Regions from separate parts of the Micromonospora sp. WMMD723 genome, predicted to be linked through region 1. Evidence: riboswitches for the same ligand, from Rfam matches in the RefSeq annotation. Region 1 holds a riboswitch; the other holds the start of a gene.
The links. A riboswitch is a leader RNA that binds a small molecule or an ion and turns the genes downstream of it on or off. The one in region 1 is predicted to bind thiamine pyrophosphate.
Positions count from the first base shown of each region.

Region 2: another riboswitch for thiamine pyrophosphate. It lies ahead of thiE (thiamine phosphate synthase); the one in region 1 lies ahead of ACN261_RS01950 (ECF transporter S component).

Region 1 covers NZ_JBMKNR010000001.1:433,790-437,443, reverse strand. Annotated here, with positions in the region: gene ACN261_RS01960 (energy-coupling factor transporter transmembrane component T family protein) at 1-88, opposite strand, end outside; gene ACN261_RS01955 (ABC transporter ATP-binding protein) at 258-1,685, opposite strand; gene ACN261_RS01950 (ECF transporter S component) at 1,719-2,309, opposite strand; TPP riboswitch at 2,385-2,490, opposite strand; gene ACN261_RS01945 (alpha/beta fold hydrolase) at 2,602-3,432, shown strand; gene ACN261_RS01940 (DUF6328 family protein) at 3,558-3,654, shown strand, end outside.
Region 2 covers NZ_JBMKNR010000001.1:1,100,379-1,104,032, forward strand. Annotated here, with positions in the region: gene ACN261_RS04925 (thiazole synthase) at 1-287, opposite strand, end outside; gene thiS (sulfur carrier protein ThiS) at 293-493, opposite strand; gene thiO (glycine oxidase ThiO) at 504-1,574, opposite strand; gene thiE (thiamine phosphate synthase) at 1,568-2,194, opposite strand; TPP riboswitch at 2,189-2,298, opposite strand; gene ACN261_RS04945 (ThuA domain-containing protein) at 2,636-3,654, shown strand, end outside.

The DNA.
Region 1 (3,654 bases):
AGAAGACCAGCCCGGCCGCGAGCTTCGCCACCGGGTTGCGCCGGGCCAGTGGCGCACCGGGCGTCGCGACGGGTTCCAGCCCGATCATGCCCGCCTCCGCCGCCCGGCGTGCGGCACCGGCCCACCCACGGTCGCTCCGCGTGGGATGGCCGCAGTGGGATGGCCCACCGTCGTCCCGAGCGGGATTCGGCCGACCCCGTCGGGTGCGGCCGGGTGGCCCACGGCCGCCGCCGGCGCGGTGCGGGGGAGCGGGGCGGTCACGGCTGCTCCCGGGCGGGGCGCAGGGTGACCGTCCGGTCGGCGAGCGCGGCGACGAAGTCCCCGTCGTGGGTGACGGTGACCACGCCGTGTCCGGCGTCGCGCAGGTCGGCGAAGAGGTCGACCAGCTCACCCCAGGTGCGGCGGTCCTGGCCGAAGGTGGGTTCGTCGCAGATCAGCAGCCGGGGCGCGGTGGCCAGGGCGGTCGCCACGCTGAGCCGCCGGGCCTCCCCACCCGAGAGGGTGTACGGGTTGGCCCCGGCGAGCCGGGTCAGCCGCAGCCGCTCCAGCAGCTCGTCCACGGTGGCCCGGACGGCCGGTTCGGGGCGACCCGTCCGGCGCGGGCCGAGGGCCAGTTCGTCGTGGACGGTACGGGTGACGAACTGGTGCTCCGGGTCCTGGAAGACCGAACCGATCCGGCCGGCCAGGGCGGGGGCCCGCCACCGGTGCGGGGGCGTACGGGTGTCCCCGTCGGCCAGGGCGGCGGTGGCGGTCAGCCGGCCGGCCCCGGGGCGGAGCAGGCCGCCGAGCAGCAGCGCGAGGGTGGACTTGCCGGCCCCGTTCGGGCCGAGGACGGCGAGCGCCTCGCCGGCGCGTACGGCCAGGTCGGTGGGGGCCAGTCGGGGCGGCAGGCCGAGCCGGTCGGCGGTGAGCAACTCCGCGTCGGGCGGCCCGGCGGCCCGCCGGGTCACCGTGGGGTGGCCGGGCACCCACACCCCTTCGGCGGCGAGCGTGGCCCCGTGCGCGGCGAATACCGCCTCCGGGGTCCCGTCGGCCCGGACCCCACCACCGGGGGTGAGCACCACCACCCGGTCGACCAGGGGGAGGGCGTCGGCGACCCGGTGTTCGACCAGGACCAGGGTGGTGTCGGGGTCCAACGCGCCGGCCACCGCCGTGCGGACCAGGTCCGCGCCGGCCGGGTCGAGGTTGGCGGTGGGCTCGTCGAGCAGCAGCAGCCCCGGCCGCAGCGCCAGCACGCCGGCCAGGGCGAGCCGCTGCTGCTCGCCGCCGGACAGCGCCGCGGTGGGCCGGTCCCGGTGGTACGGGAAACCGACCCGACGCAGCGCCTCGTCCACCCGGGGCCAGATCTCGTCGCCGGGTACCCCCCGGTTCTCCAGGCCGAACGCGACGTCGTCGCCGCAGCGGGCCATCACGAGCTGGGACTGCGGGTCCTGGAAGACGGTGCCGACCCGCTCACGGGCCTTGGTCGGGTCGAGGCCGTCGATCTCGACGGTGCCCTCCTGCTCGCCGGAGTCCGCCGGCAGCAGCCCGGCCAGCGCGGCGAGCAGGGTGCTCTTGCCGGCCCCGGACGGCCCCAGCAGCAGCACCCGTTCCCCGTGGTCGATGCGCAGGTCGACCCCGCGTACCGCCCAGGCCCGCCGCCCGGCGTGCCGCCAGCCGAAGCCGACCAGCCTCACCCCGGCCACGCCACCGACCCCTCCCCGCTCGCCACCGCGGGGTCAGACGAGCTTGCGGTCGCGGGCGGCGGGGAACCGGTCGAGCACCCCGGTCTCGGCGAGCGCCCGGGTCAGGTACCAGCCGCCGACCCCGGCGACGACGGCGGCGCTGAGCACGGTCAGTGCCGCGTACGGCAGGCGGTAGCTGACCAGGGCGTACTCGGCGTTCCAGACGAAGAAGTCGAACAGGGCGGCGCTCAGCCCGGTCATCGCCCCGGCGAGCACCGCCACCGGCAGCCGGTACGTCCGGTAGCGGAACGCGGCGAAGGCCAGTTCCGCGCCGAGGCCCTGGATCAGGCCCTGGACGATGGTGACGCCACCCCACTCCGCACCGAGCAGCGCGGAGACGGTGGCGGCGACGGCCTCGCAGAACAGGGCCGCCCCCGGCTTGCGGATCACCAGGCCGCCGAGCACGGCCGGGACGAGCCACACCCCGTACATCACGGCCTGGCTGGCCGGTGCGGCGGCGAATACCGGGTCGACGGCCTTCCAGACCAGGCCCCAGGCCCAGAAGATGACCCCGAAGGCCACGGCGATCACGGCGGCGACCACGATGTCGATCGTGCGCCACCGGTTGGTGGTGGTGTGCTGCATGTCGGTGCTCCCAGTCCAGCGATCGAACCAGGAGAAGACGCACGCCGCGCCCGGCGGCAGCCGGACGGCGGCGCGGCTGGAGGTCGACCGAACTCCCTGCGCTGGCATTACCCAGATCAGGTTCGAGGGTCTGCGGGCGGTGCCCGCACTCTCAGCGCTGTGCGCTCCCCTGTCGGATGTGAAGTTGTCTCGGCAGACGCTAGCACCGACCTGCGGCAACGGCCCAGCAGGTCATGGTTCCCGGCATTCGACGCCCGGGCGGGGGTCCGGGTCGCTGGGTAGGCTGACGATCATGCGGGTGGCGGCGCGGGGACTGACGTTCGACGTACGGGCCGGTGGCCCGGAGGGCGGCAACGTGGTGCTGCTGCTGCACGGCTTCCCCCAGCACGGTGGGGAGTGGGACGCGGTGGTGCCCGCCCTGCACGCCGCCGGGCTGCGCACGTACGCACCCGACCAGCGGGGTTACTCGCCCGGTGCCCGCCCGACGGAGGTGGCCGACTACCGGCTGCCGGAACTGGTCGCCGACGCGGTGGCGGTGCTGGACGCGCTGGACGTCGAGGCCGCGCACGTGGTGGGGCACGACTGGGGCGCGGTCGTCGCCTGGGCGTTGGCCGCAGGGCACCCGGAGCGGGTGCGTACCCTCACCGCGGTCTCGGTGCCGCATCCGGCCGCCTTCGGGTACGCGCTGGCCACCGACCGCCGGCAGCGGGCGCGCTCGGCGTACATGGCGTTGTTCCGCCGGGCGGGCCTGGCGGAGAAGGTGCTGCTGGCCGGGCGGGGGGTGGTGCTGCGCCGGCTGCTGTCCGGCGTCGGCGACCCGGCCCGGGTGGCCGGGTACGCCGGGCCGCTGCGGACCCCCGGCGCGTTGACCGGGGCCCTGAACTGGTACCGGGCGATGTCGGGGCGGGACATGAAGGCGGTCGGTCCGGTGGGCGTGCCGACCAGCTACGTGTGGAGTGACCGGGACGTGGCGATCGGGCGGGCCGCCGCGCAGGCGTGCGTCCGGCACGTGTCGGGGGAGTACCGGTTCGTGGTGCTTCCCGGGGTGACCCACTGGATTCCCGACGAGGCGCCGGGCCCGTTGGCCGAGGCGATTCTGGCCCGGGTGCGCGGGTCGGCCTGACGCTGTCGGCGGAGCGGCCCGATCGGGGTTCGTGAATCGGTTTCGGGCGGTTGCGGATCGGGCACAGGCGTTGCTGCCGACGGGGGTGCCCCCGTCGGTCGTACCGTCTGAACCGGAGGTAACGCGTGTCGAAGGAATCCGAGAAGCAGCGATGGCAACGCAACTTCGCCGATCTGCTCCAGGAACTGCGGGTCGCCCAGACCGGCGTGCAGATCCTCTTCG
Region 2 (3,654 bases), 670 kb from region 1:
ACCCAGTCGGTGTCGAACGCCTCCCGGGCCAGCCTGGCGACCTTGACCGCCTCGGCGGCGGTGTAGCAGCCGGCGGTGTTGGGCAGCAGCCGCACCGCGCACCGGTCGAGCAGGTCGAGCAGGCCACCGGCGGTGCCGGGCGCGGTGTCGACCCGGCGCAGGGCGAGGGTGACCAGTCCGGTGCCGGAGGCCCGGATCGCCTGCTCCAGCACGTGCAGGTTGGCCGCGCCGCCGGTGCCGAGGATGAGCCGGGAGGTGAAGGTCCGTCCGGCGATGGTGAGGGGCATCCGGGTCACCCGCCCTGGGCAGCGCTGAGCACCTCGACCCGGTCGCCGTCGCGCAGCTCGGTCGCCGGCCAGCCGCCCCGGGGGACCACCTCGCCGTTGACCGCGACGGCGAGGCCGCGCCGCTGCCCGGTGACCGTGGCGACCAGGTCCGCGACGGTCGTGCCGCCGGCCAGCTCGCGTCCGACGCCGTTGACGATCAGTCGCACGTCTTCCTCCTCAGTGGAACCGGTCGGCGGTGAAGGGGGTGAGCAGGGGGTCCGGCTGACCGGTGACGATCAGGTCGGTGATCAGGTCGGCGGTGACCGGGGTGAGCACGATGCCGTGCCGGTGGTGGCCGGTGGCGGCGAGCACGCCGGGCCGGCCGGGCAGCGGGCCGAGGATCGGCGCGTTGTCCGGGGTGCCGGGGCGCAGCCCGGCGGTCGCCTCGGTCAGCGCGTACTCGGCGAGTTCGGGGACGAGGTCGACGGCGGCCCGGAGCAGCCGCAGCACCGCCCCGGTGGTCACCTCGGTGTCGGTGCGTTCCTCGACGGTCGCCCCGAGCACCACCTCGCCGTCGTCACGGGGGACGAGGTAGACCGACTCGCCGTCGGCGTACCCCCGGATGACGTGCCGGAAGCCGGGCGGGCGGTGGTCGGGCGCGCGCAGCCGCAGCACCTGGCCCTTGACCGGGCGGACCGGTAGCCCGGTCAGCGCGGCGGCGCCGCAGCCGGCGGCGACCACGACGACCGGCGCGTCCACCTCGGCCAGTCGGGTCACCGCGCCGGGCAGCAGGGTCGCGCCGGCCCGTCCGGCGGCGGCCCGTAGCGCGTCGACCAGCCGGCGCGGGTCGACCTGGTGGTCGCCGGGGGCGACCGCCCCGCCGCGCAGCCGGGGGGTCAGCGCCGGTTCGCGCTCCCGTAGCTGCGACGGGCGCAGCGCGCTGATCGGCAGCCCCAACCCCTGCTGGTACGACCAGAGCCGGCGTGCCTCGGCCAGGTCGTCCCCGGTCAGCCCGACGACGAGGGTGCCGTCGGTGCGGTAGCCGAACTCCGTTCCGGTGGCTTCGGTCAGTTCGGCGGCGAAGCCCGGCCAGCGGGCGGCGGACGCGGTGAGCAGCCCGGTCAGTTCCCGTTCCCCGAAGTACGCCTCGGCGACGGGGGCGAGCATTCCGGCGGCGACCCGGGACGCGCCGGAGCCGGGGGCCGGGTCGTGCACGGCCACCCGCAGGCCCCGGGTGGCGCAGCGCCAGGCGATCGCCAATCCGACCGGCCCCGCGCCCACGATGGCGACGTCGGGCCGGGTCAGCACGTCAGCGCCGCGATCAGTTCGGCGGTGGCCCGGCCCGGGTCGGCGGCGGTGGACAGCGCCCCGACCACCGCCACCCCGTACGCCCCGGCGGCCCGCAGCGCCGGCACCGTGGCGACGGTGACCCCGCCGATGGCGATGACCGGCACGTCGACGGCCGCGACGACGGCGCGGATGCCGGCGGGGCCGATCGGGTCGGGCAGGCCGGTCTTGGTGGCGGTCGGGTGGCACGGGCCGACGCCCAGGTAGCTGGCCCCGGCGGCGACGGCCCGGGCGGCGGCGACCGGTTCCCGGGCGGTCGCGCCGAGCACGGCGGCGTGGCCGAGGACCCGGCGGGCCGCCGCGACGGGCAGGTCGTCCGCGCCGACGTGGCCGCCGTGGGCGTCCACCGCGAGGGCGACGTGCAGCCGGTCGTTGACCAGGCAGGTGGCCCCGTACGGGGCACACTGCTCGCGCACCCGTCGGGCCAGGTCGTACGCCTGCCGGTCGGTGGTGTGGTCGGTCACCCGGACCTGGACGACGAGGTCGGCGCGGGCCACCGGGAGGGCGGCCCGTACGACGGCGAGCGGGTCGCACCCGGGGCGGGTGTCGGTGATCAGATGCAGTCGGCCGAGGGACGGCACGGCAACTCTCCTCCCTGCGCCGGCATTACCCGGATCAGGTTCGACGGTCGGGGGCTCCCAGCCCCCCTCTCAGCCCGGTGTACCGGGCTCCCGTGGGTCACGTGCCTGTGACCGTACGACAGATCCGCTGATCCGCCAAGGGGTGTTAGATTGATCCAGGACCATCGATGCCTACTGTTTTGGGCTTGTATCCACATAAGCCGGAAAAGCGAGTCGCCGATACCGAATCGTTACATGCTCATGCCTTGCCGGAAACCAATCCAGCGGCGCTAATTTGTTCAACCGATCGACATTATTCCGGTGCGGAGCCTCGGCGTGGCCCGTACCTGATCGCCACCGGTGCGGACCTCGGCGGGCCCACACCGATCCGACCGGGGACGGTCTGCGGCGAGTCGTCCCCATGCCCCCACCACTGTCCAACGCGGACAAAAGGAGCATGGAGTGTCTCCATCCCGCCATCGCCGCGCACGTCGCGGTCCACTGGGTGCCGGTCTACTGGCCCTCTCCCTACTCGCCAGCGGCCTGATCGGCGGCACCGCCGCCCAGGCCGCTCCCGTCGCGCAGGCCCGGCCCCAGGCCGCACCCGCGCCGGCAGCGGCAGCCGCCGCCGAACCGTTCTCGGTCCTGGTCTTCTCCAAGACCGCCGGATTCCGGCACGACGCCATCCCGGCCGGCATCGCCGCGATCCAGAAGCTCGGCACCGAGAACGGCTTCACCGTCGACACCACCGAGGACGGAGCCGCCTTCAACGACACCAACCTGGCCAAGTACCAGGCGGTCATCTGGCTCTCCACCACCGGTGACGTGCTCGACGCCACCCAGCAGGCCGCGTTCGAGCGCTACATCAAGGCCGGCGGCGGCTACGCGGGCGTGCACGCCGCCTCCGACACCGAGTACGACTGGGCCTGGTACGGCAACCTGGTCGGTGCGTACTTCTCCGGCCACCCGGCCAACCAGCAGGCCACCGTCAAGGTCGAGGACCACGCGCACCCGTCGACGGCCGACCTGCCGGACCGCTGGTCCCGGTTCGACGAGTGGTACAACTTCCGCACCAACCCGCGCTCCAAGGTGCACGTGCTGGCCAGCCTGGACGAGAAGTCCTACAGCCCGGGTGCCGGCGCGATGGGCGCGGACCACCCCACCGCCTGGTGCCAGGACTACGACGGCGGTCGCTCCTGGTACACCGGCGGCGGTCACACCCAGGCGTCGTACACCGAGCCGGAGTTCCTCAGCCACCTGCTCGGCGGCATCCGCACCGCGGCCGGGGTCGAGAACGCCGACTGCGGCGCCACCAAGACCTCGAACTTCGAGAAGGTCACCCTCGACAGCAACACCAACAACCCGATGGAGCTGGACATCGCTCCGGACGGCCGGGTGTTCTACGCCGAGCGCGACGGCCGGGTGCAGATCGTCAAGCCGGACACCGGCAACACGGTCACCGCGACCCGGCTGGACGTGTT